Regions from separate parts of the Martelella sp. FOR1707 genome, predicted to be linked through region 2. Evidence: predicted binding sites of a transcription regulator. Region 2 holds the regulator's gene; the other holds the start of a gene.
The links. The regulator PhoB, encoded in region 2, activates phosphate uptake and scavenging genes when phosphate is short. The targets are predictions, from matches to a motif close to TGTCATNNANCTGTCAT.
Positions count from the first base shown of each region.

Region 1 (4,153 bases), on a different contig from region 2:
AAATTGCCGCCGCCGCCGGCGCGGTAATTGTTGGTCGCCACCACGAATTGCTGCTCGGGGTCGATCGGCTTGCCGTCATGGGCAAGATCGATGATGCGGTGGCTGTCCGGATTGGCGAGGCTGCCATCCTTGGCGTAGCGCGCCGGTTTCGACAGGTCGATCTTGTAGGTCACGCCGTCGATGACGTCGAAATTGTAGGACGGGAAATCCGGGTTCAGCAGCGGGGCGTCGGTCGCGCCGGGCGCCACCTGGTTGAACATGCCCGCCGACATTTCCAGCCACTCGCGCACCTGCGCCCCGTTGATCAGCACGGCGCGGGCGGTGTTGGGATAGAGGTAGAGGTCGGCGACGTTCTTGATGGCGATGTCGCCGGCCGGGACCTCGGTATAGTAATCCGGCCCGCCGCGACCGCCGGCCTTGAAGGGGGCTGCGGCGGAAAGCACGGGGAAGTCCCGGTATTCCGTGTCCTTCAGCATGTCTTTCGTGTACCAGGTCTGCGCCTTGGACACGATCTGCACGGACGGGTCGTCGGCCACCAGCGCGAAATAGGATTGCAGCGGCGCGGATGTCTTGCCGACCGGGGTGCGGACATATTCCAGCGTCGCCTCGTGATCGGCCTCGGCGGCGGCGATCACCGCCGCGTCGCTTTCGACATCGGCGATCACCTTGCGGTCTTCGGTGCGGTGGTAGATCGGCCGGGCCTCGGTGGTGAAGTCGACGATTTTCCAGCTATCGCCGTCCTTTTCCAGCAGCAGGTCGATCAGGCCCATATGCGAGCCCCAGAAGCCGGCCATCACCGCAGGCTTGCCCTTGAGCGTGCCCTTGTCGATATCGACGCCCTCGATGCCGGCGAAATCATCCGTGCCGGGGAAGACGAGATGCTGGTGGCCGGTGAACACCGCGTCTATGCCCCCGACGCCGGCGAGATGGAGCGAGGCATTTTCCATCAGGGGCGCGGGGCCCGTGCCATCGATGCCGGAATGCGACAGCGCCACGATGATATCGGCGCCTTCCTCCTTCATGACCGGCACCCAGGCTTCGGCCGCTTCCACGATATCGCGGGTATTGGCCTTGCCGGAAAGGTTCTTCTCGTCCCAGACCATGATCTGCGGCGGCACGAAGCCGATGAAGCCGATCTTCACCGGGCTCTTGTTGCCGTCGCCATCGGTGATCATCTGCTCCTGGATCAGGTAGGGCCTGACCATCAGATCGTCCTTGGTCGGGTCGTCCGCCAGTTCGCCGGTGGTCAGATTGGCGCAGACATACGGGAAGTTCGCGCCGGCCAGCACCTTGTGCATGAAATCGAGGCCGTAATTGAACTCGTGATTGCCGAGCGTGCCGACATCATAGCCGAGCACATTCATGGCCTTGATCACCGGGTGGACGTCGCCATCCTGCATGCCGCGCTCATAGGCGATGTAATCGCCCATCGGGTTGCCCTGCAGGAAGTCGCCATTGTCGATCAGCATGGAATTTGTCGATTCGGTGCGGATCGCGTCGATGATCGAGGCGGTGCGGGCGAGGCCCATCGTGTCGTTGGGCTTGTCGGCGTAATAGTCATAGGGAAACACGTTGACGTGGATATCGGTGGTTTCCATCAGCCGCAGATGCGCCTGATTGCCGGCGGCACGGGCGGAAAACGGATGCAGGGCGACCATGGCGGTGGCCGTTGCCATGCCGCGCAGCAGCGTGCGGCGGGAGATCGGTTGCAGTTCGAAAAGCGCGGACATCGGCGGCTCCGTTTTTGTTGTGGCGCGGGCTTTGCGCCGTCGGCGGTTGACAATGATCATGGAATGAATTGCAAGTCTGTGAAAGCTTAATGACAGGCTAGACGCGCAGCCGGCTTTGGGTCAATACGGGGAGGGGTGGATTGGTTTCGAGTTTCACGATCAGGGCAGCCACGGCGGAGGATGCGCCGGACATGGTGCGGCTCATCAATATCGCCGATCACGGCCTGCCGCTGTGGCGCTGGGGGCGGCTTGAGGGCGGCGAGGGCGATCCGTGGCAGGCCGGGCGCGACAGCGTCCGTCGCGAGGATCAGGTCGTCAACTGGAAGAACGGCACGGTGGCAACCCTTGGCTCCGATATCGTGGCGCTGCTGCTGGCCTATCCCCTGGAGCGCGATACGCCGACCGGCGAGGCCGACCATGCCGTGTTCGAACCGCTGAAGGCGCTGAAGGCGAAGGCCGTCGGCAGCTACTATATTCACGTGCTCGCGGCCTATGCGGAGTACCGCCGGCGCGGGCTCGGGAAATTGCTGATGGAGCGGGCGGCGCGGATGGCAGGCGGCCGCGATCTTGCCCTGATCGTCTCCGACGGCAATGCGCCGGCTCGCCGGTTTTATGATCAGCTCGGCTTTCGCGAGACCGCGCGTGAAGCGATCGTCACCGCCGAGGACTGGAAGGCCGAGGGCGAGAACTGGCTGCTGCTGGTCAAGTCGCCTAAAGCTTAATCGATGCCGACATTGATCCGTTCGATGATCGGCCTGAGCGCGAAGGACGAGTTGATCTGCACCACATGCGGCAGCGCCGACAGCCAGTCGCGGTGGATGCGCTCGTAATCCTTCAGGTCCTTCGCCGCCACCCGCAGCGTATAGTCATAGACGCCGGAGACCATGTAGCAGACGATGATGTTCGGGCAGCGCTTTACCGCCTCCTCGAACTCGGCAAGCGTGCGGGCGAACTGGCCGGAGAGCGAGATCTGCACGATCGCCACCATCTTGTAGCCAAGCGCCTCGGGCGAAATTCTTGCGGTATAGCCCTCGATCACGCCGCTTTTTTCCAATATATCGAGCCGTCTGGAACAGGCGGATGGCGACAGGCCCACGGTTTCCGCAAGGTCCGCATTGGTGATGCGGCCGTTCTTCTGGAGCGCCTTCAAGATCGCACGATCAATCTCGTCGATATCCATCGTTCGAATACCCTTCGATTTTTATTGTTCTTTTTCGAAAATTAAACGAAAAAAGTGAAAAATCAAGGATAACTTTGCAAGGACATTGCTGCGATTTCGCGTTTCAATCCCGGTTAGGTTGTACCGATTGGAGCGAGGAGATCGAAAATGCTTGTCGGCTGTCCGAAAGAAATCAAGAATCATGAGTACCGCGTCGGCCTGACCCCGGCATCGGTGCGCGAATATGTGGCGCATGGTCACCAGGTTATCGTCGAGACCGGCGCGGGTGCCGGCATCGGCGCCGGCGACGACGCCTACCGCGCGGCTGGCGCGACGGTTGTGCCGGACGCCGCCACTGTGTTTGCCAGGGCGGATATGATCGTCAAGGTCAAGGAGCCGCAGCCCTCCGAATGGGCGCAGCTCAGGGAAGGGCAGTTGCTCTATACCTATCTGCATCTGGCCCCCGATCCGGCGCAGACCGAGGGGCTGCTTGCCTCCGGCGTCACGGCGATTGCCTATGAGACGGTGACCGACGAGCGCGGCGGGCTGCCGCTTCTGGCTCCGATGTCGGAAGTGGCCGGAAGGCTTTCGATCCAGGCCGGTGCCACCGCGCTGCAGAAGGCCAATGGCGGGCTCGGCGTGCTGCTGGGCGGCGTTCCCGGTGTCCAGCCCGGCAAGGTGGTGGTGATCGGCGGCGGAGTTGTCGGCCTGCACGCCACGCTGATGGCGACCGGACTTGGCGCCGAGGTCACGATCCTCGACCGCTCGCTGCCGCGTCTGCGCATGCTTGACGAGCTGTTCCGCGGGCGGGTCAAGACGCTGTACTCGACCACGGAAGCGCTTGAGAACGAGATCTTTGCCGCCGATCTGGTCGTTGGCGCGGTGCTGGTGCCGGGGGCGGCCGCGCCCAAGCTCGTGACCCGCGAAATGCTGCCGGGTATGAAGACCGGCGCGGTCATGGTCGATGTCGCGATCGACCAGGGCGGTTGTTTCGAGACCTCGCACGCCACCACCCATTCCGACCCGACCTTCATCGTCGATGGCGTGGTGCATTACTGCGTCGCCAACATGCCGGGCGCCGTGCCGATCACCTCCGCTGCCGCGCTGAACAATGCGACGCTGCATTACGGGCTGATGCTGGCCGACAAGGGGCTCGCCGCGGTTTCCGAGGACCGTCATCTGCGCAACGGCCTCAACGTCCACCGCGGCCGGGTGACCAATGCCGCCGTCGCCGCCGCGCTCGGCTATGAGCTGGCCGCGCCCG
Region 1 covers NZ_JBAKFP010000004.1:353,082-357,234, reverse strand. Annotated here, with positions in the region: gene V6765_RS13060 (bifunctional 2',3'-cyclic-nucleotide 2'-phosphodiesterase/3'-nucleotidase) at 1-1,730, opposite strand, end outside; gene V6765_RS13055 (N-acetyltransferase family protein) at 1,871-2,452, shown strand; gene V6765_RS13050 (Lrp/AsnC family transcriptional regulator) at 2,449-2,910, opposite strand; gene ald (alanine dehydrogenase) at 3,058-4,153, shown strand, end outside.
Region 1: V6765_RS13060 (bifunctional 2',3'-cyclic-nucleotide 2'-phosphodiesterase/3'-nucleotidase) is a predicted target of PhoB. The motif match lies at 1,809-1,825, and genes of this name have one in related genera.

Region 2 (4,153 bases):
CGGCAACCGCCGGCAAGCTCAAATCGGAAATCCTCACCAAAGGCGGCTCTGTCGCGCCCGAGGCGGCCTATCAGGCGTTCCGGGGCCGCATGCCGGGCCCTGAGGCAATGCTGAAGGGCCGCGGGCTGGTGTAGGGAACCAGCCCCCGATCATAGTCCGATTTCGCGGGCGAAGGGCGGGTTGGCGCCGGCGCGGGATACGGTGACGGCGGCGGCCTTTGCGCCAAGGGCCAGCGCATCGCGGATGGCATCGGCGGAAAGCGTCTTCACCTTGTCCTTGGTGAGCAGGCCGGCGAGGTCGAGCGAGGCGAGGATGCCGGCGTCAAACGTGTCGCCGGCGCCGACGGTGTCGACCACCTCGACCTTTTCGCTTGCCACTTCGACCTTCTCTTTAGCGGTGTAGGCGATCGTGCTGTCGCCGCCGCGGGTCACGACAACGAGGCTGGCACCGGCTGCAATCCAGTGGCGGGCCTTGTCGTCGAGCGAACCTTCCAGCCCGAACCAGTCGAGATCCTCGTCGGAGAATTTGAGAATATCGGCTTTCGCCGCCATCCGCTCGATCCGGGCACGGTGCTTGTCGGGGTCGGTGATGAAGCTCGTGCGGATATTGGGGTCGAGCGAGATCACGCGGCTCTCCGCTTCACGCATCAAAAGCGCCTCGTAGGTCGAGCCGCAGGGCTCCGGGATCAGGCTGATCGCGCCGAAATGCATGGCGCTGCAATCATCGCCGATCTCCGGCAGGTCGGCCTCGGTGATCATCCGGCCGGCGGTATTCTCGTCATAAAAGGCGTAGCTCGCCGCGCCGTTCACCAGCTTGACGAAGGCGAGCGTGGTCGGCCGGTCGGAGGTGGCGACATAAGAATGGTCGACATTGGAGGCATCGAGCTTTTCACGGATGATATCGCCCATCAGGTCCGATGAGATACCCGAGAAGAAGCCGGTCGGCCGGCCGAGCCTTGCAAGCGCCACTGCCGTATTGCAGACCGCGCCGCCGGCATAGGGCGAAAACGCCGGCTCGCCCTTTGTGGTCTCACGGGGCAGCATGTCGATAAGGGCTTCGCCGCAGCAAAGGATCATTGTCTTCTCCCAGTTCGTTTTATCGCGTTCGCGGCGTCAGGCGGGCAGCTGGTCAATGCCGCCGCGCGCCTTGGACCATGCCATCGGCTGATCGAGAAAATCGGCGACGGAATCGAGCGCCTTGTCATCAAACAGTTTCTTCTCGCGCGCCACCGCCAGCACGTTCTGCCATGTTGCGATATAATGTAGGTCAACGCCGCCATTATCGAAACGTTTCCCGGCTTCGGCGAAAATATCGTAGTAGAACAGCGCCATGCCGTGGTTCACGATGCCGCCGGCATTGCGGATCGCATCGATGAAGTTGAACATCGAGCCGCCCGCCGTGGTCAGGTCCTCGATCACCAGCACCCGCGCGCCTTCCGGCATATGGCCTTCGATCTGCGCGTTCTTGCCGTAGCCCTTTGGCTTCTTGCGGCAATAGATCATCGGCAGGTCGAGCCGGTCGGCGAGAAAGGCTGCAAAGGGAATGCCTGCGGTCTCGCCGCCGGCGACGCAGTCGAACTGTTCGAAGCCGGCCTCGGCCATGATCTTGGCTGCGGCGAAATCCATCAGGGTGGAGCGGATCCGCGGAAACGAGATCAGCCGCCGGCAGTCGATATAGACCGGGCTTACAAGGCCGGAGGAGAGCTTGTAGGGCTCGTCGGGCGAGAAATGCACCGCCTGGATTTCCCACAGCATCCGGGCCATCAGGTCGGCCATCACCGCCGGCTCAGTAAAACTCGCGCGCGTCATCTCGGTTCCTTTTGTCTGATGGGTCTGTCCGTGCCCTGTCTGAAGGGAAAAATCAATTGCCTGCTGCCGAAAGAGCAGCGCTTTGATGGCCTCAGGATAAGGAAACGATGCGATATCGCAATGTCTGGGGGCGGTATTTGCGGAGCGCCCAACGGCGAGGCGCCGATGAAACCCATTGCCATCGCAGCCTTCTACCCCTCGCCCCGGAGGGGAGAGGGTGGCGCGCATGCGCCGGGTGAGGGGAGAACCCCGGACGTTGAAGTGACCCGCGAGCGCCACGACCATGGCGATGCCGCTGCCCTCATCCGGCCTTCGGCCACCTTCTCCCCACGGGGAGAAGGGGACGGCTGAGAGGCACTGCCTTACACTTCCATCGAATAGCCCGCGCCGCGCACGGTGCGGATCACGTCGGGCATTTGCGAGAAGTTGAGGGCCTTGCGCAGCCGGCCGACATGGACGTCGACGGTGCGTTCGTCGACATAGATGTCGTGGCCCCAGACGCCGTCGAGAAGCTGGGAGCGGGAGAACACCCTTCCGGGCGAGGTCATCAGGAATTCGAGCAACCGGAACTCGGTCGGGCCGAGGCGGACTTCCTTGGCCTTGCGGTGGACGCGGTGGGTCTCGCGGTCAAGCTCGATATCGCCGCATTTGAGCACGCTGGAGAGCACTTCCGGCCGGGCCCGGCGCAGGATCGCCTTGACCCGCGCCATCAGTTCAGGCGTCGAGAACGGCTTGACGACATAATCGTCGGCGCCGATCGCAAGGCCGCGCACCTTCTCGCTTTCCTCGCCGCGCGCCGTCAGCATGATGATCGGCAGGCGCTCGGTTTCCGGCCGCATCCTCAGCCTGCGGCAAAGCTCGATGCCGGAAACGCCCGGCAGCATCCAGTCGAGCAGCAAAAGGTCCGGCACCCGCTCCTGAAGCCGAATTTCGGCCTCGTCGCCGCGCGCGATCGTCTCGACTTCATAGCCTTCGGATTCGAGATTGTAGCGCAGCAGAACGCTCAGCGCTTCTTCATCTTCGACAACTGCAATCTTCGGAACCATCTCGTGCCCTCGTCACATGGTGTCAGGATTTGCTCTCGCCGGAGCCGACCGAGGGCGACATGTCGTCCTTCGGGCGTTCTCCCTGCGGCTGCGAGCCGGTGGCGATGTAGTAGATCATTTCAGCAATATTGGTGGCGTGGTCGCCGATGCGCTCGATGTTCTTGGCGCAGAACAGAAGATGCGTGCAGGTGGTGATGTTGCGCGGATCTTCCATCATGTAGGTCAGAAGCTCGCGGAACAGCGAGGTGTAGATCGCGTCGATCTCCTCGTCGCGCTCGCGGATCGAATTGGCCTTGTCGGCCTGGCGCGAAGTGTAGGCGTCGAGCACTTCCTTGAGCTGCAGCAGCGCCAGTTCCGACAGATGCTCGATACCATGGGCAAGCTTGCGCGGCACGCCGGTGCCCTGCACCGAGATCACCCGCTTGGCGGTGTTCTTGGCCATGTCGCCGACGCGCTCGAGGTCGGCGGCGATGCGGATCGCGCCCATGATTTCGCGCAGGTCCGCCGCTACCGGCTGGCGCCGCGCGATGGTGACGATCGCCTTTTCGCCGACCTCACGCTCGGCATCGTCCAGCGCCAGATCCTCCGCGATCACCTTTTCGGCGAGTTCGGTATCGGTGTTGACCAGCGCCACGACGGATTGCGAGACCATCTCTTCCGCCATGCCGCCCATTTCCGAGATACGGCGCTGGAGGTATTTCAGCTCCTCGTCGAAGGCCGATATGATATGCGAGTGTGCCATCTTGTGCGTCTCCTTAACCGAACCGGCCCATGATGTAGTCCTGGGTGCGCTGGTCCGCGGGATTTGTGAAAATCGTGTCGGTGTCGTCCTCCTCGACCATGTAGCCGAGGTGGAACATCGCCGTGCGTTCGGAAACGCGCGCGGCCTGCTGCATCGAATGGGTCACCATCACGATGGTGTAATTCTGCTTCAACTCGCTGATCAGCTCTTCCACGCGCGCGGTCGCGATCGGGTCGAGCGCCGAGCACGGTTCGTCCATCAGGATCACTTCGGGGCTGACCGCAATGGCGCGGGCGATGCAGAGCCGCTGCTGCTGGCCGCCGGAAAGGCTGGTGCCGGGCTCATGCAGCCGGTCCTTGACCTCGTTGAACAGGCCGGCCTTCTGCAGGCTGGTCTCCACGATCCTGTCGAAATCGGCGCGGTGGCGGGCAAGGCCGTGAATGCGCGGGCCATAGGCGACGTTCTCGTAGATCGATTTCGGAAACGGGTTGGGGTTCTGGAACACCATGCCAACGCGGGCGCGCAGCTCCACCACGTCGATGCCGGAGGTGTAGATG
Region 2 covers NZ_JBAKFP010000005.1:367,321-371,473, forward strand. Annotated here, with positions in the region: gene V6765_RS16020 (M3 family metallopeptidase) at 1-134, shown strand, start outside; gene V6765_RS16025 (carbohydrate kinase family protein) at 150-1,076, opposite strand; gene V6765_RS16030 (orotate phosphoribosyltransferase) at 1,113-1,808, opposite strand; gene V6765_RS16035 (hypothetical protein) at 1,974-2,159, shown strand; gene phoB (phosphate regulon transcriptional regulator PhoB) at 2,171-2,854, opposite strand; gene phoU (phosphate signaling complex protein PhoU) at 2,877-3,596, opposite strand; gene pstB (phosphate ABC transporter ATP-binding protein PstB) at 3,610-4,153, opposite strand, start outside.